One region of the Bowmanella yangjiangensis genome, then DNA from elsewhere that is predicted to be linked to it. Evidence: predicted binding sites of a transcription regulator. Region 1 holds the regulator's gene; each other region holds the start of a gene.
The links. The regulator sigma-54, encoded in region 1, starts transcription at its own class of promoters, with help from an activator protein. The targets are predictions, from matches to a motif close to GTTGGCACGNNNNTNGNNT.
Positions count from the first base shown of each region.

Region 1 (5,366 bases):
GCGTTGGCAAACCATATCGAATACCATGTAGAAAAACGCACACTGACGCTTAGCGGAAATGCTGAGCTACATCAAAACAGTAGCAGTGTCAGCGGTGATAAAATCGAATTCAACATGGAGAAAGAGCAGTTGGTTGCCCAAGGTTCAGATGACGGAGATGGTCGCGTAGAGACAATATTCCAGCCTGAACCGAAGAAAAAACCCGTGCAGGAGAAGTAACAGCATGCCCACCTTGAAGGCCTCACATCTGGCCAAAAGCTACAAAAACCGCCAGGTGGTGCGTGATGTCAGTTTGCAAGTCAGCGCCGGACAGATAGTTGGTCTGCTGGGACCCAATGGTGCGGGTAAGACAACCTCTTTCTATATGATTGTTGGCTTGGTGCCCATGGATAAAGGCCAAATTTTTATCGACGACGAAGAACTCAGCCACGAACCTATGCACGTTCGAGCTCGTCGTGGCATAGGTTATTTGCCACAGGAATCATCCATTTTTCGCAAGTTGACGGTATATCAAAACCTGATGGCTATTTTGGAAACACGTAAAGAGCTGAATCAGGAACAACGCGAGCAAGAAGCCGACGCTCTGTTGGATGAGTTCAATATTAACCATATCCGGCATAGCACCGGCATGAGCTTATCCGGCGGTGAAAGGCGCAGGGTTGAAATTGCCAGAGCCTTGTCTGCCAATCCTCGCTTTATTTTGTTAGATGAACCTTTTGCCGGTGTCGACCCTATCTCTGTCAGCGATATTAAAAAGATTATCCATCATCTCAAAGACAGAGGAATCGGCGTTCTGATCACCGACCACAATGTTCGTGAAACCCTGGATGTGTGTGAGAAAGCCTATATTGTCAGCCATGGTGAATTAATCGCCGAAGGCAGCGCCGAACAGGTGTTGAATGACAAGCAGGTGAGAGATGTATACCTCGGAGAACAATTCAGGCTATAGTTAAGGCGTATGCCGCAGGGTACCTTGACCTTTGCTAAAACGCCCATATCAATATCTTGAAAGGCCATTGGAACATAATAAGAAGTAGATGAAGCCCGCATTACAACTAAAATTCAGCCAGCAGCTCACTATGACGCCGCAACTGCAACAGGCCATCCGCCTGCTTCAGTTGTCCACGCTGGATCTACAGCAGGAAATCCAGGAAGCCCTGGACTCCAACCCATTGTTGGAAGCGGATGACGGACAGGACTTCTCTGCCGGAGACGTGCAGGATTTAAATAGTCCCGACAATGAATCTCTTTCTAATGGCGAGCACAGCGAGAGCCTGGAAGCCGGCGACGCATTGGAAAAGCAGGAACTGCCCGATGAGTTACCCGTAGATACCACTTGGGATGAATACTACAGCGCCTCTTCGGCCCCCGCTTCGTCTTCTACAGCCAGTGATGATGATGCCATTTACCAGGGGGAAACCTCTGACAATATTCAGGATCACCTGCTTTGGCAGATGCGTCTGACCCCTTTCAGTGAAACCGATGCTGCCATTGCCATTGCCATTATCGATAGTATTGATGAGTCTGGATACCTGACAGTCAGTACCGAAGATATCCTGCAAAGCCTGGATATTGAAAACGAAGAGGTAGAACTGGATGAAATTGAGTGTGTACTGAAGCGCATTCAAATGTTTGATCCGGTTGGGGTAGGCTCCCGTTCAGTGCAGGAATGTCTGCTGGTGCAGTTGCGTCAATTTGCACCGGACACGCCTTGGCTGGAAGAAGCCAAAGCATTGATTAATGAATATAGCGATCTGCTGGCTGCCAAAGATTACCGAACTCTGATGCGCAAAGCGCGTCTTAAAGAAGAAGAATTACGCGAAGCACTGCGGTTACTGCAAACGCTCAATCCACGCCCTGGTAGCGCCATTGTCACCAGCGAACCGGAATACGTTATACCGGACGTATCTGTTGCCAAGAAAAATGGGCGCTGGATAGTAGAGCTGAACCCTGACAGCTTACCTAAGCTGAGTATTAACCAGCAGTATGCCGCCATGAGCCGCAATGCGCGCAATTCCAGCGACAGCCAGTTTATTCGCTCGCACATGCAAGAAGCGAAATGGTTTATCAAAAGTCTGGAAAGCCGCAATGACACCTTACTGAAGGTCGCTAACTGTATTGTTCAGCAGCAACAGGGCTTCTTTGAATACGGCCCAGAAGCCATGAAGCCTATGGTATTGAACGATGTGGCAGAAATGGTAGATATGCATGAGTCCACCATTTCCAGGGTAACCACACAGAAATATATGCATACGCCACGCGGCATTTATGAGCTGAAGTATTTCTTCTCCAGCCACGTAGCAACCGAAAGCGGCGGGGAATGTTCATCTACCGCTATTCGAGCTCTGATTAAGAAACTGGTGGCGGCAGAAAAACCTGCCAAGCCACTTAGTGATAGCAAAATTGCGCAGTTGTTAGCCGACCAAGGCATTATGGTTGCCCGGCGAACAATCGCCAAGTACCGGGAATCACTATCGATTCCCCCATCTAACCAACGCAAGAGTCTGCTGTAAGACTCGCCAACAAAAGGAAGAGGCACTATGCAAATCAACCTTACTGGTCATCACGTTGAAATCACCGATTCTCTTCGCGACTACGTTGATAGTAAATTTACTAAGTTGGAGAGACACTTCGATCACATTAATAATGTTCATGTCATTCTGAATGTCGAAAAGCTGAACCAGAAAGCGGAGGCTACATTACATTTGAACGGTACCGAAGTCTTTGCTATTTCCGAACATACTGATATGTATGCTGCCATTGATAGTCTTATCGATAAGCTTGATCGCCAGGTGCTCAAGCATAAGGAAAAGATGAAACGCCATTAGGCCCACTGATGCCATAAACAGGCTTAGCCTGTTTATGGCCACACAGACAAAAAACGCAAAATGGAAATCAAAGACATCCTCACCCCAGACCGCACTGTATGTGCAGTACAAGGCTCCAGCAAAAAACGCATTCTGGAATCCATTAGTGATATTGCCGCCCAACACCTTCCGGATATAGGCCAGGATGCCATTCTGACTAGCTTACTTAACCGGGAAAAGATGGGTAGTACAGGCATTGGTTGTGGTATTGCCATTCCTCACGGACGCTTAGCCGGCCTGAGTAATGTAACCGCAATATTGGTTACCAGTCAGCCAGGGGTCGCATTTGAAGCGATAGACAACCAACCGGTCGACATATTTTTCGCTATATTGGTCCCCGAGGACCAGGCACAAGGGCATTTACAAACCCTGGCCACCATTGCCGCCAAATTGAATGACAAGGAAACGGTAAAAAAACTGCGTCACGCCCAATCAAATCAGGAACTATTTGAGGCTATAGTGTGAAACTCATCATCATCAGTGGTCGTTCCGGCTCAGGGAAATCTATTGTACTCAGAGCGCTGGAAGATCTTGGTTATTACTGTGTAGACAATATTCCCGTTAACCTGCTCCCTACCCTCACCCATACTGTGGTGGACGAATATGATCAGGTGGCCGTTAGTATTGATGTGCGCAATCTGCCCAAGGACCCGGAAGAACTGGTCGAAATTCTCGACTATCTGCCGTCGACCTGGGAGTTAACCATTCTCTATCTCGACGCCAGTGATGATGTACTGATTAAGCGCTTTAGCGAAACCCGTCGTTTGCACCCCTTGTCCAAGCACAGTAAGTCACTGACAGATGCCATTCAGTCTGAGTCGGTGCTGCTCGGCCCGATAATCGAAAGAGCCGATTTGTATATCGATACCGGTGAACTGTCAGTACATCAACTGGCCGAGCTGGTTCGAGAACGTATTCTGGGCAAGAAAAGCTCGCGCCTGGTGCTGGTATTTGAATCCTTTGGTTTTAAGCATGGCATTCCCAAGGATGCTGATTATGTGTTTGATGCGCGTTTCCTGCCCAATCCCCATTGGGAGCCGGAACTTAAGAATCTCACCGGCTTAGACCCTCAGGTTGAAGCTTTTCTGGGTTCGCAGGCCATTGTCACCAAGTTTATCTGGCAGATACAGAACCTGATATCCACTTGGTTACCGCATCTGGAGCGGAATAACCGCAGCTATGTGACTATTGCCATTGGTTGTACCGGTGGCCAGCATCGTTCTGTTTTTGTGGCAGAGAGTCTGGCAAAAACCTTTAGGGCCGTGCATCCGGATGTGCAGATCCGTCACAGAGAGTTATCACGCAAATGAAATTAGAAAAGACCCTGCTGATTCAGAACAAGCTGGGCCTGCACGCCAGAGCAGCTACTCAGCTGGCTAAACTGGCGGTGCAATTCGATGCCCAGGTCACCCTGGTACAAGGTGAAAAGTCCGCCTCAGCCACCAGCGTGCTGGGGCTGATGATGCTGGAAAGCAGTATGGGCAAGGAAGTCGTGGTGATCAGCGAAGGTCAGGATGCACAAGCCGCGCTGTCAGCAGTTGAACAACTCATCCAGCAAAAATTCAACGAAGCGGAATAAGGTTGTTCACTCAGGCCGTTTTCTTCGAATGGGTAATTGCCTGATTAATCTCAGCCATTTCACTATCAGACAGGTCTCGCCACTGGCCTGGTCTTAAATTCCCCAGCTCAACATTCATAATACGCACGCGTTTCAAACTGACCACCTCATAACCGAGGAACTCGCACATACGTCGAATCTGTCTGTTCAGGCCCTGCGTCAGAATGATACGAAATGAAAAACGCCCGGTAGCTTTTACTTTGCAAGGCTTGGTCACCGTACCCAGAATCGGCACACCCTGACTCATTTGTCGGGTAAATCGCTCACTGACCGGCTGGTTCACCGTCACCACATACTCTTTTTCGTGTTCGTTGCCTGCCCGCAAGATCTTGTTGACGATATCGCCGTCCGTAGTCAGGAAAATCAGCCCTTCAGAGTCTTTATCCAGACGGCCGATGGGAAAAATGCGCTGCCGATGACGAATAGCATCGACAATATTGCCGCGCACACCGCGCTCTGTGGTGCAGATAACACCGACAGGTTTGTTGTAGGCAATATAAGTGCGATCAGACTTATCCATGGCACTGGCGCCCACACCTTTGCCATCCACCGCAACTTGGTCGCCAGGCATCACCTTGGTGCCTAACTCCGGGATCTGACCATTAATAGTCACCCGTTTTTGCTCAATGAGCTTATCCGCCTCACGACGCGAACAATAGCCAGAATCACTGATAAATTTATTAAGCCTGATGGCGCCGTTTTCGCTCATATATCCTCCAGCGCCCTTGCGCCAGGGAATTTTAATCTATGCGGCAGTGCAGATCACGGTAAAACTAGCTAATCAAACTGGCATAGCTGTTCGCTGGCAGATCAGAGGCAGGAAACTTGCCGGGCTTTAGCGCTCAGCCGGTGGAATCGAAGCTAGTTTTTGGCTAAAGGTC
Region 1 is NZ_JAHDJU010000001.1:118,808-124,173, reverse strand. Features, by position in the region: gene lptA (lipopolysaccharide transport periplasmic protein LptA) at 1-219, shown strand, start outside; gene lptB (LPS export ABC transporter ATP-binding protein) at 224-949, shown strand; gene KJY73_RS00575 (RNA polymerase factor sigma-54) at 1,038-2,513, shown strand; gene hpf (ribosome hibernation promoting factor) at 2,541-2,828, shown strand; gene ptsN (PTS IIA-like nitrogen regulatory protein PtsN) at 2,889-3,332, shown strand; gene rapZ (RNase adapter RapZ) at 3,329-4,177, shown strand; gene KJY73_RS00555 (HPr family phosphocarrier protein) at 4,174-4,446, shown strand; gene rluF (23S rRNA pseudouridine(2604) synthase RluF) at 4,457-5,194, opposite strand; gene KJY73_RS00545 (DUF1272 domain-containing protein) at 5,321-5,366, opposite strand, start outside.

Region 2 (5,366 bases), 570 kb from region 1:
GTTGAGTTTTCGCTGGGTGACAACCAGGTGACATCCAGTTTGCCGTCAGCCAGATCGGGTTCGCCATCTCCCTGGGCTAATAAGGTGGTAAGCGGCGCTGCATTGGCGACCACCAGACTGTGAGTGTGGAGAGTCTGCGCGGGCTCATCATCAAACTGCACCTCAAGTTGCAGGTTTTGATTTTGCTCAATTGCGCGCCAAAGTCCCAATAAGTAAGCAAATTGCCCCAGTGCATTCTTTTCTTTACGATTGGCGGCTTCAATCATCTGCTGTTCAAAACCGACGGCGGCTAATAGCAAAATCAGCTTGCCGTTGCATCTGGCAGTATCAATGGCGCGAACTTCCCCTTCCAAAATAGCCTGGCAGGCCGTATCTATGGGAAATACTTTGCTTTTGATGCCGCAAATTGCATAGCTTAGGGCATTGGCGGTTCCCATCGGAATGATGCCCAGCGGCACTTGGGTGTCAGTCAGCACCGAAGCGACTTCTGTGATGGTACCGTCGCCGCCGCAGGCTATTACTATGTCTGCCCCCGCCTTGATGGCTTGCTCAGCCAACTTTCGGCCGTTCTCGTCAGGGCTGGTGAGTTTTATTTTTAGCGCGAGCCTAGGGGCAAGTTGTTGTTCTATCTGCGCTTTACAGTCCTGCCATTTGCCGCCGCCCGCCACTGGATTTGCAATTAACCAGGCGTTTACCGCAAATCTCAACTTGTCTTCCTGATGCAAGTACTCTAGTTGTTTAAATTGCCAGCGGTTTAGTCTGGCTGTCTGGCGTATAGCGCGGATACTGTCCAGCACCTCATTTGCCGATTTATCTGGCTGTGTAGCCAAAAGGTAAGCAGCGGCGACTAACACCGAGCGTCCCCGCCCCAGGGCACAATGCACTAGCACTTTACGCCCTTGGCGGTGCTGTTGGTGTAGCCAGTTGATGGCCTGATTTAGTTGTGCGGCATTCGGTGCGCTATGGTCCAATACGGGTACATTCAGGTAGTGAAGGGGCTGTTCTTCAATGGCCCAATCCAGACCATTGAACTCAGCAGTAACGTCTAACACAGCTCGAATACCCTGTGCTTTTAGGTAGTTCAAGTCGCGGCTAAATAATCGGGCACCAAGGTAAAGCTGATCCGTGATTTTCTGTACCTGCGGCACCTTGTCCCGCTTCCTGGCCCAATAGTTGTAAAGCGTGGCACCAAATAAAAATGGAATGAAAAGCCAGCGAATGGCTATGGGAATCGAGCCGTCAGCCCGTTTGCGAAATAAGGCCGGATAGTTGAAAAGATAGGCTAGACCCACCGCAAGTAATGACAAACTGGTCCAGGCCAGGATGATACTGAGGGCCATCCATGGAGAGAGTAAAAACAGAACAAAGGCAGCTAGACAGCCACTTAGGTAATACATCGCAACCGGCATTCGTCCTCCTTTTAACCAGACTGGCGATTTGCCGAATAAAAAGCCTCGCAGCTAAAAATGGCTATTGAGTCAAAGTGAAAAGGGGGGCTTTCGCCCCCCTGTTGATTATTAGCATTCCTTGTCTTTAAACTCGGCTTTCTCCTTCGCTTTTTCGCAAAGTTCCTTTAATTTATCGGCGCTGGTCTGTGCAGCGTCATCCAGCTTCTCGCCGGTTTCTTCTGCAAGGTTCTCAAGATCGTCCTTAGCGGTTTGCATCTTGTCTTTTGCTTGTTCCAACGCGTCATCCAGCTTTTCACCGGCTTGCTCAACGGTTTGGTCAACTTTCTCGCCAGCTTGTTCGGCTTTGCCAGCATTATCACAAGCCGTCAGGCCAAGGGTCGCCAGTAACATTGCCACTGCTAAAGTTTTGTTGTTCATGATATTTACTCCGTTAATTAAGCTGAATTTACAGTTTTGGTCGTTTTCCTCTTAACGCATTGGCTAGCAGTGATATCAGCATCAACAGAATAAACACGAAGAAGATGACTTTCGCGATACCTGTTGCCGCTCCTGCTATACCGCCAAATCCTAATAACGCGGCGATAATGGCAATAATTAAAAAGGTAAGTGCCCAGCCTAACATAAAGCCTCCTGTTGTTTCGGCCGGCGATCCTTCTGCTTGCCAGCCAATGAGTCGCAAAAGTTAATAAGCCAGAACTGTGCCAACACCTATCTGGTCAGGGGGTTTTTAATTGCTCAGCGCGTTACTCTGAAGGCATTTCTTCATGCTGCTTTGGGCAGGAGCTGAGTCTCAGTCCGGGTCAATCAGTCTGGCGCCACAACCCTGCTGGGATAAGGTATCACCGGGATTTCTCAGCCAACAATGTTGTAGGGACAAGCAGCCGCAACCAATGCAATTACTGAGGTTGTCTCGCAAGGCGATGAGGGTATCAATTCTGTGGTTCAGATCGTCCAGCCACAGACTCGACATGTGCGCCCAGTCTTCAACATTAGGTGCTTTGTTGTCGGGTAACGACGACAGGGCATGGGCTATCTTGGCCAGAGGCACGCCGACTTGTTGAGCGGTTTTAATCACTGCAATACGTCGCAGTACATCGCGATGATAGCGACGCTGATTGCCCGCATTGCGGCGACTTTGTATGAGTCCTTTCTGTTCGTAAAAATGTACCGCCGAGACGGCAATGCCGCTGCGTTTGGCAACCTGGCCAACGCTCAGTGTTGTGTGCTTGCCACAATCAGTTGGGTTTGTTTCAGAATTTTTTTTCATCTGACGCTTGACCTTAACCTTGCTTGAGGTTTTAGCCTAAGTGACATCGCTGGCTGTGTAAATCAGTAATAGTGCTGTGTAAAAATGATTTAGGCCGCTGAGTGAATCTGTTCTTCGCCTAGCAAGGAGTATTGCATGTCAGACAAACTGAATATCGCCGTTATTATGGGCAGTACCCGCGAGGGACGCTTGTGTGAGCGTGTGACTGATTGGTTAATGGGGGAATTAGCTGCACTGAATGCATTTCGCCTGAGTTTAATAGATCCAAAAGACTTTTGTGAGCCGTCTGGCGGACTGTCTGAACTGGTTATGCAAGGCATTCGTTCTGAGCTTGGGGCGGCGGACGCCTTTATTGTGGTCACACCCGAGTATAACCACAGCTTTCCTGCACCCTTGAAGCAACTGATTGATTCTGTCAGTTCCGAATGGCATACCAAGCCGGTAGGTTTTGTGAGTTATGGCGGGGTATCCGGCGGGCTGCGGGCGGTCGAACAACTCAGACAGGTATTTGTGGAACTGCAAAGTGCCAGTGTCAGAGATTCGGTGTGTTTTATTAATGCCTGGGAACAATTCGATTCAAACGGTGTGCTTCGTGAGCAAGAACGCCCACGCCGCACCTTGCTGAAAATGTTGGACCAACTCAGTTGGTGGGCAAGTGCGCTCAAACAGGCCCGTCACGAAGATGTGCGCCACCGCAGGTTGTCTCAAGACGGGATGGCCTTAAGGCTAGCCTGTCAGGCGGGCTGAGTGGTCCGCCGTTTTGTCATTTTGCGTAGCCGTAAATTCCACGCTCTTCAAGCCGTTGCTGCCTGACAAACAACGGCTTTGAATATAAGAAGATGCTGAATAATTAATACACTTTCTTTAAAAACAATGAGATAGCTTATTCTTGCTGGAACTGAAAAGTTCCGTGAAACTTTTGTGACACTGCGGCGTTGTAACAAAAGTGTCACTCTCGCCAGTTAACCTTGCCTCCGATTTGTTAACCCATATTCTCAAAATTTCGGAGAGCTCAATGGAACTCAAAACCATGTTTAAGGTATCTGCCGTTGCTGTAGCCCTGGTACTGGCTGGCTGTGGCGGAGATATCAATATCACCCCAACCGTTAACGACAACAGCACTGTAAACAACCCTCCATCAAACGGTGGTGATAACGGTGGCGATAATGGCGGTGATGAGAATCCTTGTGCTTCCTATGAAGCCAGCGGTGAAACGGTGCAGGGCACCTATGACAGCAGCAGCAAGATTTGTACTTACTCCACTACCTTCGTAAGCGCAGCTAAGCCGCTGACCGTTGACGTGACATTAGGTACTGACCTGGTGCATTACTTTAAGAGTTCTCTGGCTGTAGGTCAGGACTGTAACACCAGCCAGGGCTGTAGTGTTGATATGGACGGTCCTACCCTGACCGTTGATGCTGGTGCAACCGTGGTATTCGACAACGCGGCGTCTCGTGTTCAGATTAACCGTGGCGCCAATATCGAAGCGGTAGGTACACTGGCTAAGCCAATTACTTTTACTTCTGCTAACGCTATCGCTGCCCTTGACTCCGTAGGCTCAGGCCCTTCTCCACAAGACTGGGGCGGTGTGATCATCAATGGTTTCGGTATCACTGACCAGTGTTCTGACGCAGAGCGTACAGCTGGCAGCTGTAACGCTGAGAGTGAAGGTGCAGTGTCTTACTACGGTGGTAATAACAACCAGGACGACAGCGGTTCACTGAAATTTGTGAAAATCCACTATGCAGGTGGTCTGCCAGCGGGTGCTGAAGTGGGTAACGACCTGAACTCACTGTTCCTGAACTCTGTAGGTTCTGGTACTGAAATCGACTATATCGATATTTACGCCGGTTACGATGATGGTATCGAGTTGTTCGGTGGTGCGGTAAACCTGAAGCACATAGTTATCACTGATACTCAGGATGACAGCTTGGACATCGATGCTGGTTGGCAGGGTAATGCCCAGTTCGTATTGATTAAACACGGTAGCGTAAAAAATGCCAGTGGTGAAACCCTGAACATGGGTAATGGCGGATTTGAAGCGGACGGCCGTAAAGGTTCATCCACCGCTCAGGCGCCAGCTTCTGCACCACATATTGCTAACGTGACTGTTATCACCACTGACGAAATGTCAGCCCGTGACGACGATCCTTCTTTGGCCATGAAGCTGGATGATTTCATCAACGCCACTTTCTACAACATGGTTCTGAAGAAAGAAGCGGCAACCCAAACCTGGTGTATCAACTACTCAGGTGACGCGGCTGATGAAATTGTGACAAACCGTGCATCCATCAAGTCGTCTATCGCAGCTTGTGCGGCACTGTCTGCCACAGGCAAAGAAACCGTCACTACTGCCAGCGGTACGACTACGGTAACCGAGTGGTTCACCAAAGACGCTGCAAGTGAAGTGGTTAATGGTTCAGACACGGTATTGGCCAACAACGGCTTCTCAACGTCTGCCGAGGTGACTGTAACACCTACCGACATGACCACAGTTAACAGCTTCTTCGAAGCCACTAACTTTATCGGTGCGGTTGCCGCATCCGACACTTCCTCAGATTGGTACAAGTGGGCGAAAGCCGCGTTTGATAACGCAAACGACGAATAAGCATTTTGTATCGAGACAAGTAGGCGCCCCGGTAGCGCCTATTTGTCGATTAAGTGTGGGAAAAAATGATGATGACTCGATT
Region 2 is NZ_JAHDJU010000001.1:685,691-691,056, forward strand. Features, by position in the region: gene KJY73_RS03125 (diacylglycerol kinase family protein) at 1-1,409, opposite strand, end outside; gene KJY73_RS03130 (hypothetical protein) at 1,518-1,826, opposite strand; gene KJY73_RS03135 (DUF1328 domain-containing protein) at 1,855-2,031, opposite strand; gene soxR (redox-sensitive transcriptional activator SoxR) at 2,200-2,676, opposite strand; gene KJY73_RS03145 (NADPH-dependent FMN reductase) at 2,812-3,423, shown strand; gene KJY73_RS03150 (hypothetical protein) at 3,692-5,284, shown strand; gene KJY73_RS03155 (TonB-dependent receptor domain-containing protein) at 5,353-5,366, shown strand, end outside.
Region 2: KJY73_RS03135 (DUF1328 domain-containing protein) is a predicted target of sigma-54. The motif match lies at 2,097-2,115, and genes of this name have one in related genera.

Region 3 (5,366 bases), 560 kb from region 1:
ACAGAGGTCATAGTAGTGAAGTAGTAATCACCGCTAATACCCCAGTCAGTGTCACCGTCGTTGTCAGTCACAGACAGTTCTGCGGCAATAAAACGGTCTTCGCCCAGTGCACTGAAGTATTTGCTGGACGCTGTCCATACGTCGAACTCATCGTCAACGTTCAGGCTAAAACCAACATAGTCAACACCGCCCAGAGAGTGGGTGTACTGAGCACCGAAAGTGGCGAAACCGCCGTGCTCTAAGTCAGTGTAATCCGCTTTTACCAGGAAGTTAGGGTTGATCAGGTAACCCAAGGTAACTGTGCTGCTGTCGAAATCGTCGCTGCCTACTTCGGCGCGGTTGTATTCGGCACCAAACAGGAAGTTGTTATAGAACAACTCGCCGCCGATGTTCAGGTCATTAACTCCACCTTCACTATCAATGTATGCACCGTAGACATTGGTTTTGTCGTTGATGTAAGACAGTTCTGCCAGTGGGCCCAATACCGCTTTCTTGTCAAAGTAGTAAATGGAGCTTACACCGAGAATGTCGGCATCGGCTTGGCCTACTTCTGCACGCGTGTAGTTCAGCTCACTGAACAGGTTATATTCTTGTGCTACTACGGAAGAGGAAAGTAGAAGAGAAGTCAGCACTACATTAATTTTTTTCATGATGTTCCTTTATCTGTTGTTCTGCAAACAAGTTTGCGGCGCGCATCCTATCGGCTGTGAGATTTGATTGGAAGCCTTAAATAACGTGGTTTTCAGGTGAATTGTTTCAACTGATGTCTAATCCATCGATATTGAAATAAAACTGTCACAATTGTAATTTGATGGTTTTTATCCTTTACTTTTTGTTAACCGAATTTGTGTTTTTTTAGCTTGTTACTTTTTGTGACTACAGGGTAGCTACTAAATTATTTGTTATTTTTTGACCAGAACCGTGTTCTAAACTGTTTTTAAGTAACTGACATTATTCAGTGGAGAAGCGCCTATAAGTGGCATAAACTGAATTTGTCCCATTCGCTAAAGGACTGATCTCAGGCAAAAAATATGCTTGAGAGGACATGAGTTATGGATGTAGTTTTCCGCTGTGACAAGAGAATACATCATGCTGAATCAAGTAACAGTCAAAGTGCGGTTGGTGATCCTGGTTGCTTTACCGCTATTTTTCTTTGCACTTTCTGCCTTTAATTCCCTTCAGGACCTTCGTCAGTTAAACCAACAAATCGATAGTTTGTACAAAGACAGAGTGGTACCGCTGCAACAAATTAAAGTGGTATCAGACAATTATGCCGTTGAAATTGTCGACATATTGCATAAATACCGGGCTGGAGTGATTTCCAAAGATGAGCTGTCTCGTCGTATGCAGGCAGCGCAGGACACCGCAGATAAGCAATGGCAGGACTATAAAGGTACCAAGCTGACTAGCGAGGAAGAACAACTGGTACGTCAGGTTGAATCCAACCTGAATGCCGTACTGACGAAGTTGGCTGACTATCGCCGATTGATGGCGCAGGGCAGTCTTTCATCTGTTGACCCTAATAGCTTTGTCAGAGAGCTATACCTGGCTTTCGATCCTTTGAGTGCAAGTTATGCCGATTTGATTCAACTGCAATTGGACGAAGCGAATAAATTTCGTCAGCAGGTGGCAGCAGATTATGAGACAACGGTAACGCTCTTCATCGTTAAGATGGCGGTACTGTTTTTATTGATGTTAGTAATAGCCTGGTTGATCTACCGTTCTATCAACTCCCCATTGCTAGGTCTTCGCGACACTATCACCAAGATTGCGGATTCGGCGGATTTGTCCGTAAGAGCTTGTGTGGTTGGGCAGGATGAAATTGCCCAGACGGCGAAAGGCTTTAACAATATGCTGGAACGCATACACACACTGGTTAAGGAAGTGATCCAGGCCTCGACTACTCTGGCCGCCTCAGCGGAGGAAATGCATGCTATCAGTACGCAAGTTGCCAGCACGGCCAATGAGCAGGAACATCAAAGCACGCAAATTGCGACGGCTGTGACTGAGATGACTGCGGCCATTCAAGAAGTGGCGCAAAATGCATTGCTTACCTCACAAAAAGCCAATGACGCTGATGAGCAGGCCCAGCTCGGTCAGCAAAAGGTACAGCAGAATATCCACTCCATAAACCAATTATCCGGTGTGGTTAATCGCAGTAGTGAAGTCATTCAGCAGTTACATAGTCAGGCCAATGACATTAACCAGGTTGTTCAACTGATTCAGAATGTAGCAGAGCAGACCAATCTACTGGCGTTGAATGCGGCTATTGAAGCGGCCCGGGCTGGTGACTCTGGACGCGGCTTTGCGGTGGTGGCCGATGAAGTGCGACAACTAGCGCATAATACCCAAAAGGCCACAGAGTCCATCAGCGAGATGATTGGTAAACTGCAAGTGGCGGCTAAGGACGCAGTGGAAAGTATGAGTCAGGCACAGCAGATGGCCACAGACAGTGTCAATCATGCAGAAGACTCTTCACAGGTTCTTAAAGACATTATCGCGTCCCTGACGGTGATTGCCGATATGAATATTCAAGTGTCTACTGCCACCGAAGAGCAGACGACAGTGGCCAATGAGATCAGTGCTAATGTCAACGACTTCAGCACCAGCATTGCCAGTGTCACTGACAGCTCCAATCAGAATGCCCAAGCCAGTGATGATCTGTCGCGATTGGCGGTGAATCTGCAGGGGCAGGTGTCGGTATTCCGAATTTAATCATCTACAACAGGCCGGGCATTCCGGCCTTTTTTATACCTGCGATTGCCACTGATTACCCTTTCCAACCGGATTTTATCAGTAACACAATGAGTTAGCTCCCTGCCGCGGAGCGAAACCTTGTCTGACCGCTAGTGTAAAAAGCCCGCCAAAACAGGCCCCAGAGCACTGTGTTTCAGATAGATGACAGACTATCTATTTGATTTTAAAGAATAAAAAATTATCTGCGCGTTTAGTGTTGGGACAAGGCGACAGTATTTACTGATGAATTCCTCGCGTAATTTTCTATCTGTTTGTTTTAAAAGAAAAAAACAAAGTTGGCATTGAAGTTGTAATGTCTAGTTCAAGCGCTAGCGACAACGCCGTTACCGCTACCCCGGCAACGATGCCGACTCGACTTGCACTAACACCAAGTCGGGTAATAACAAAGTCGAAGGAGAAAGTTATGAAAAAGTTCGCATTTATTTTGTTTTTCCTGCCTGCCACTGGTGCTTTGGCTAGCGGCAATCTCAGCGACCTTTTTGCTGCCCTGGACAAGGACGGTAATGGTGCGTTGAGTAAAGAAGAAGCCTCTGCTGAAAGCCGCTTGGCTGCGGCGTTCGATGAGATTGATAGCGATGGCGATGGCCAAATCTCTCGTGCTGAATTTGATAAGTATCAAAGCAACTAAGCATTAATGCTAAAGCGTACCCGGCCTTAATTAGCTGAATGACAGGCCGGGTCGTCCCAATGTTGAAGGAGAATATTATGAAAAAGTTCGCATGTGTTTTGTTTTTCCTGCCTGCCATGGGTGCATTTGCAACAGGTGCTGATTTGTTTACATCCCTGGATAAGGATGGCAATGGCGCACTAAGCAAGGAAGAAGCCTCTGCAGATAGCCGCCTGGCGGCCGTTTTCGAGCAGATTGATACCGATAGTGATGGCCAAATTACTCGGGCTGAGTTTGACAAGTATCAAGGTAACTAAAGCTTAAGATCTTACCCGGCTTGCTTATCAGTGTGACAGGCCGGGACATTGCAAAAGTCAAAGGAGACTAAGATGAAAAAGTTCGCATTTATTCTGTTTTTCCTGCCTGCCATGGGGGCATTTGCAACAGGTGCTGATTTGTTTACATCCCTGGATAAGGATGGCAATGGCGCACTAAGCAAGGAAGAAGCCTCGGTAGATAGCCGCCTGGCAGCTGTTTTCGAGCAGATTGATACCGATAGTGATGGCCAAATCACAAGGGCAGAATTTGATAAGTTTCAAGGTAACTAAGCCTTAACAATTCTCAACCTGGGTGCGCCACATGGACGGGCGCGCCATTTCCCTTGCAGGGAAAGCTTATTCAGGTCCATATGCTGGAGGGACTGATGACAAATTTTCATGTACAACGTCAGGCGTTGAAAGAGTTGTTGGTTGGTTTTCCAAGTGGCAGCGCCAAAATACCCGTCACAGAACTGGATAAACTGTTTCAACAAGCTGAGCTGATTAAGCAAAACCCTCGTTCACTGGCAATGATCTATGGTTATCGTGATCCTGGTGCAGGGGACGCATTGCCAGAAAGTCTCGCCTTATCCCGAGCCGAAGCGGTTAAGCGAGAGCTAATCAGTTTTGGTATAAGGCCCAGTCTGTTGCATATCGTTGAAGACCAGAATCTGCTTGTTCCTCATCCGTCTTTGCAAGGTGCGGCGATGACAGTGCTTATTCAGCAATGTTCAGTAAGTTAACGTCTTTGACTTCACCTGATTTGCCCTTTTACCATTAAACCAAAGCGAACGTTTTGTCGTTCGCTATGCCTGTTTAGCCCCAAACAGTTCCATACACTTGCCTACAGCTATCAACAATTTGCTCACGGAATTGTGTCCGATACGGGATGTATAGTGCTCTTCAATACGAGTAGGAGCATGTATGGATATTCAAACTCAACTAACTGAATTACTGAGTAATATACTCAGTCGACCGGCGACAGACTTTAACGCCGATACGCGATTGCTGGGAGAAATGCCCGATTTTGATTCCATGGCCTTGATGCTACTGTTGACGGAAGTCAGCCAGAGCTTCAGCCTGGATGTTCAGGATGCTGGGTTTGATAGTGAGACCTTTTATTCTGTAGCAACACTCACCGACTTTATTAAAAAGGCCAAGGCTAATGCGTGATGGGCGAATCAGCATACAGCAGCATTCGGTGGTTGTTCTGCTGCGATTTTTGACTTGCTTACCGCGTCGCACTCGCCCCTATCTGGCAGGTGGTTTGGCGCGTTTGATTCTTGCTGTGGCAAGACGTACCCGGACCCGGGCGGCTGGCAATGTAAATAAGGCCTTGCCGAATTTGAGTAGCGAGCAGGTGAAGCGTCTTTGTTTTCGCTCTTATGCAACAATAATCCGTGGTTTATTGGACTGTCTGGATCTGAATAACCTTGAGATAGAGATCTACTGCGACGAGTCAGTGCGTCAACAACTTAGCGGAGGTCGGGGGCTGTGCGTAGCAACTTTACATACTTGTTGTTATGAGTTGGTGCCGCTGGCGCTACAACGCCTGACCGGTCGCTCGGTTACCCTCACACATATGCCGGCCTTTATTCCCTCCGCACATAATCCATACCAGCAGGCAGGGATAAACTATGTGGAGAAGAAACAAGATGGAGCCTTTGTGCGTTTACTACAGCATA
Region 3 is NZ_JAHDJU010000001.1:678,108-683,473, forward strand. Features, by position in the region: gene KJY73_RS03075 (putative porin) at 1-650, opposite strand, end outside; gene KJY73_RS03080 (methyl-accepting chemotaxis protein) at 1,090-2,715, shown strand; gene KJY73_RS03085 (EF-hand domain-containing protein) at 3,161-3,385, shown strand; gene KJY73_RS03090 (EF-hand domain-containing protein) at 3,463-3,681, shown strand; gene KJY73_RS03095 (calmodulin) at 3,754-3,972, shown strand; gene KJY73_RS03100 (OmpA family protein) at 4,068-4,424, shown strand; gene KJY73_RS03105 (phosphopantetheine-binding protein) at 4,606-4,854, shown strand; gene KJY73_RS03110 (lysophospholipid acyltransferase family protein) at 4,847-5,366, shown strand, end outside.
Region 3: KJY73_RS03085 (EF-hand domain-containing protein) is a predicted target of sigma-54. The motif match lies at 3,032-3,050, and genes of this name have one in related genera.

Region 4 (5,366 bases), on a different contig from region 1:
TGTTATTACCGACCTGACCGAAACCCGCCGTTTACAGCAGCAGCTAAGCCATTTGCAAAAGCTGTCATCCCTGGGACGTATGGTGGCCTCCCTGGCGCATCAGATTCGTACGCCCTTATCGGCGGCCATGCTGTATGCCGCCAATCTGCAAAACAGTACCTTGGCGCCGGAGTCGCGTGGGCAGTTCGCCGACAAATTATTGTCTCGCTTAAAAGATCTTGAGCAGCAGGTTAATGACATGCTGCTGTTTGCCAAAAGTGGTGAGCAGCAAGTGGTCAGCGAATTATCGCTGCAAAGTTTAATGTTGGAAGTGGAATCGGGAGCCGAGGCCATGCTGATGGCTCGTCAGGCTATTTTAACCGTTGAGCTTCCAGAACCTGACATTTTGGTTTTGGGTAACAAGACCGCGCTGGCTAGCGCATTACAGAACCTTATTCACAATAGTATTCAGGCTATGCCAAGAGGTTGTCGCATTCACCTGCAGGCCAACCGCGACCCCGGCAACGAAGAGCAGGTGGTTATTTCTATCGCAGATAATGGCCCGGGTATACCGAAAACCGAGCTAACCCATATTTTTGACCCCTTTTACACCACCAAGTCTCAGGGAACCGGCCTGGGCTTAGCGGTGGTTAAGGCCGTTGCCCAGTCGCATCAGGGTAATGTTTGTGTCAGCAATGTAGAGCAGGGCGGTGCCAGGTTTGAGATTCGACTGCCCTTGCTTCGGCAACTGGAGCCGGCGCTAACGCCTAAGGAGTGTAGAGGATGAGTAACAGCAGAATTTTAATTGTTGAAGATGATGCAGGTTTGCGTGAAGCACTGATCGATACCTTGCTGCTGGGTGGATATGAGATCCTCGAAGCCGATTGCGCCGAAGCGGCAATGGTGTTGCTGAATCAGGAAGAAGTTGATCTGGTGGTCAGTGACATTCAAATGGGCCAGATGTCCGGCTTATCCTTGCTGCGCAGCATCAAGCAGAAGCTGCCTAATATGCCGGTGTTGCTGATGACAGCCTATGCCACTATTGATGATGCAGTACAGGCTATGCGAGACGGCGCTACCGATTATTTGGCGAAGCCGTTTGCACCGCAGGTACTGTTGAATCTGGTGGGGCGTTATGCGCCGGCGCAAAAGGTTGAGTCTCGACAGCCTGTGGTGGCCGACCCGGCCAGTAAAAAGTTGCTGGAGCTGGCACAGAAGGTCGCTAAGGCCGATGCTACCGTGATGGTACTGGGTCCTAGTGGCTCGGGTAAGGAAGTTTTGGCTCGCTATATACATGATCAGTCTGGCCGCGCAGAGCAACCTTTTGTGGCGATTAACTGTGCCGCTATTCCAGAAAATATGCTGGAAGCTACCTTGTTTGGTTATGAGAAGGGCGCCTTTACCGGTGCATTGCAAGCCTGTCCTGGTAAGTTTGAGCAGGCACAGGGAGGCACCATTTTGTTGGATGAGATCACTGAGATGGATCTTGGCCTTCAAGCCAAGTTATTGCGTGTTCTGCAGGAGCGGGAAGTGGAACGCCTTGGCAGTCGCAAAACCATTGATTTGGATGTGCGAGTGATTGCCACCAGTAACCGGGATCTACGTCAATCTGTGAGTAAGGGCGAGTTTCGCGAAGACTTGTACTATCGCTTAAACGTATTTCCCTTGACCTGGGCACCCCTTGTACAGCGTCCAGGGGACATCATTCCTCTCGCTCAGCATCTGATTGACAGGCACAGCCAAAAAGCTGGCACCCCAATCCCACAGTTGACCGCCGCTGCCAGGAACAAACTGCAACATTACAGTTGGCCGGGTAATGTGCGTGAATTGGAAAATGTGATCCAGCGAGCCCTGATTCTGGCCAGTGATAACCAAATTGATGCCCTGGATTTGATGTTGGAACAGGATATCCCACAGGACGTTCAGGAACTGGACTGTGAGCCGGAAGGCAGCAAACTGGGGATGGAACTGCAGCAGCAGGAACATCAGATTATTCTGGATACCCTTAAGTCATGCAATGGCAGTCGTAAGGCCGTAGCTGACAAGCTGGGGATCAGTCCACGGACTTTGCGTTACAAACTGGCCAGAATGCGTGATGTGGGAATAGAAGTCCCAGCTTGATTGCATGCTTTGTTGAAATTTACGTGCCACCACTAAGGACACGAAGAACACAAAGATATTAATTGGGGAAGTAGCAGGCCTCGTATTTCTTCGTGGCCTTCTTGTGCTTTGTGGTTATGTGGATTTTGCTGATTACCACAAAGGGCACTAAGGTCGCGAAGGTGTTAAGTGGGGTAGTAGACAACCTGTTATTCCTTTGTGCACTTCGAGTTTATATGAATTTAGCTTTTCACCATGAAGGGGACTTAGAAAAAACACCGAGATAACCCCCTATCTATCTACCTCAACCAGCCTGGTTAGCCGCCAATTTCCCGTCATCCGCCTCTTCTGTGCATTTTAACTCTTTGAAAATAAAGGGCTATATATGTTGGCATCAGTATTGCTATGCCTTTGTTAGTCAAATTTTCCACACCGATGAGTTTGGAGCAGTCAATGGACATCAAGGCACAGTCTTTGTACAGCGAACTTCAGTCACTGGCCCGTCAGGCCGGTATGGATGCCGCTCAGGCTCAACCGCTGGTCAGCAACCCGAGTTCTCAGAATTTTGGTGATATGCTGAAAACGGCATTGGATAACGTCAACGGTCTGCAATTTGATGCCAGAGACAAACAAGTTGCTTTTGATATGGGTGATACCAGTCTGAGTTTGGTGGATGTCATGGTTGCCAAGGAAAAGTCCGGTATCGCCTTTGAAGCCACAGTGCAGGTGCGCAATAAGGTACTGGAAGCCTACAAGCAAATCATGAATATGCCGGTGTAACGGGAGACTAGATTGTGGCAGATGCAACTGGTACAGAATTGGCCGTAACAGGCAACAGTCCTGAAGCGGATAACACACCGGAGCAACGTTCCGGTTTTATGGAAGGCATGGGCGGTATCGATCTGCTGCGTCAGATTACCCTGATTGTGGCACTGGTTATCTGTGTGGCCATTGCGGTATTTATCGTGATCTGGGCACAAGAACCGGATTATCGTCCTCTGGCCAAAATGCCTACCGAAGAGCTCATTCAAACCCTGGACTACCTGGATCAAAACCAGATTGACTATCGTCTGGACGGTAACGTCGTCTATGTAAACGAAGATCAGTACCAGAATATCAAGCTGGGCATGGCTCGCCAGGGCATTAGCCAGGAAGCCAATAGCGGTACCGATATCATCATGCAGGATATGGGCTTTGGGGTAAGCCAGCGGGTTGAGAAAGAGCGCCTGAAGCATGCCCGTGAGCAGCAGTTGGCCCGTACTATCGAGGAAATCAGTGCTATCACTCGCGCCAATGTGCTGTTAGCGCTACCTAAAGAAAGTGTGTTTGCCCGGGTTGAGAAAAAGCCCAGTGCCACTGTGGTATTAACCCTGCGTCGTGGTGCGGTACTATCCGGCGAAGAAGTGGATGCCGTGGTGGATATAGTGGCTTCTGCCGTGCAGGGTATGGAGCCTAGCAGAGTGACAGTGACAGATAATAATGGTCGCTTGTTAAACTCAGGTTCGCAGGACTCTCTGGCTGCAAGGTCACGTAAAGAATATGAAATTGAGAAACATCGCGAAACTGAGTATCTGCAGAAAATTGACTCCATTCTGATCCCGGTTCTTGGCCTGGGTAATTACACCGCCCAAGTGGATGTCAGCATGGATTTTACTGCGGTAGAACAAACTCAGAAGCGTTATAATCCCGACCTGCCTGCGGTGCGTAGCGAAATGACGGTGGAAGAGAACTCGGTGGGGGGCATTGCCGCCGGTATTCCCGGAGCCCTGAGTAATCAGCCGCCTTTGGATTCGAATATTCCCGAGCAGGCCAATAGCAATAATGCCAAGTCGGTAACCCCGGGCCGCTCACACAAAGAAGCGACACGCAACTACGAGCTGGATACCACCATCAGCCATACTAAACAGCAAACGGGGGTTATTCGTCGTTTGTCGGTATCTGTGGCGGTAGATCACACCCAGCAAACCGCAGCAGATGGTACAGTTACCTCTGTGCCAAAAACGCAAGAAGAGTTGTTGAATATTCGTCGGGTACTGCAGGGCGGTATCGGCTTTGACGTAACCCGAGGCGACTCCTTAGAAGTTGTTAGCATTCCCTTTAGCCGCATTGATGATCTGGTGGTTACTGAAGTGCCGCTGTGGGAGCAGGAATGGTTTATGCGGGCGTTGCGTCTGGTGGTCGGCGGTCTGGTGATTATCACCTTGATCCTGGCTATCGTCAGACCCATGCTTAAGAAACTTATTTACCCAGAAGATACCCGCGAGGCTGATGCCTTCGATGCCGACTCCGGCTTGGATCTGGGCGATGAAACCATCAGTATGCTGTCTCAGGAATTTGACGAAGGCCAGGTAGGCTTTGCACCGGATGGCTCCTTGATGCTGCCGGATCTGCATAAAGATGAAGATATACTTAAAGCGGTACGTGCGCTGGTGGCGAACGAACCCGAGTTGTCAGCCCAGGTTGTTAAGGGCTGGCTGATGCAGGATGAATAAGCATGGCAACCAGACAAATAACAAAAGTTCCAGAAGAAGCAACGTCCAGCCCTGGTTATGATGTCAGTAAGCTCGAAGGGGTAGAGAAAGCCGCTATCTTGCTACTGAGCTTGTCGGAAGAAGATGCTGCGCAGATCCTGAAACACCTTGAACCCAAGCAAGTGCAAAGGTTGGGTACCGCGATGGCGAGCATGGAAGACATGACGCAAAACAAAATCACGGCGGTGCATAAGCATTTTATTGAAGAAATTCAAAACTACAGCACCATTGGCTTCCAGAGCCAGGAGTTTGTGCGTAAAGCCCTGACGGCTGCATTGGGTGAAGATAAAGCGGCGAATCTGATTGATCAGATCTTGATGGGCGGCGGTGCCAAAGGCCTGGATTCACTCAAGTGGATGGACTCTAAACAGGTGGCCAGCATTATTCGTAATGAGCACCCGCAGATCCAGACTATTGTGTTGTCCTACCTGGATGCAGAACAATCGGCGGAGATCATTGCGCAGTTCCCTGAAAAAGTGCGTTTGGATCTGATGATGCGGATCGCCAACTTAGAAGAAGTGCAGCCAGCCGCCTTGCAGGAATTGAATGAGATTATGGAGAAACAGTTCGCCGGCCAGGCCGGTGCTCAGGCAGCCAAGATGGGCGGCCTGAAGTCAGCAGCAGACATCATGAACTACCTGGACACCAATATCGAAGGTCAGTTGATGGATGCCATCCGCGAGCAGGACGAAGAAATGAGTCAGCAGATCCAGGATCTGATGTTCGTCTTCGACAACCTGGCCGATGTGGACGATC
Region 4 is NZ_JAHDJU010000002.1:1,335,771-1,341,136, forward strand. Features, by position in the region: gene KJY73_RS15115 (sensor histidine kinase) at 1-766, shown strand, start outside; gene KJY73_RS15120 (sigma-54-dependent transcriptional regulator) at 763-2,100, shown strand; gene fliE (flagellar hook-basal body complex protein FliE) at 2,533-2,859, shown strand; gene fliF (flagellar basal-body MS-ring/collar protein FliF) at 2,874-4,571, shown strand; gene fliG (flagellar motor switch protein FliG) at 4,574-5,366, shown strand, end outside.
Region 4: fliE (flagellar hook-basal body complex protein FliE) is a predicted target of sigma-54. The motif match lies at 2,467-2,485, and genes of this name have one in related genera.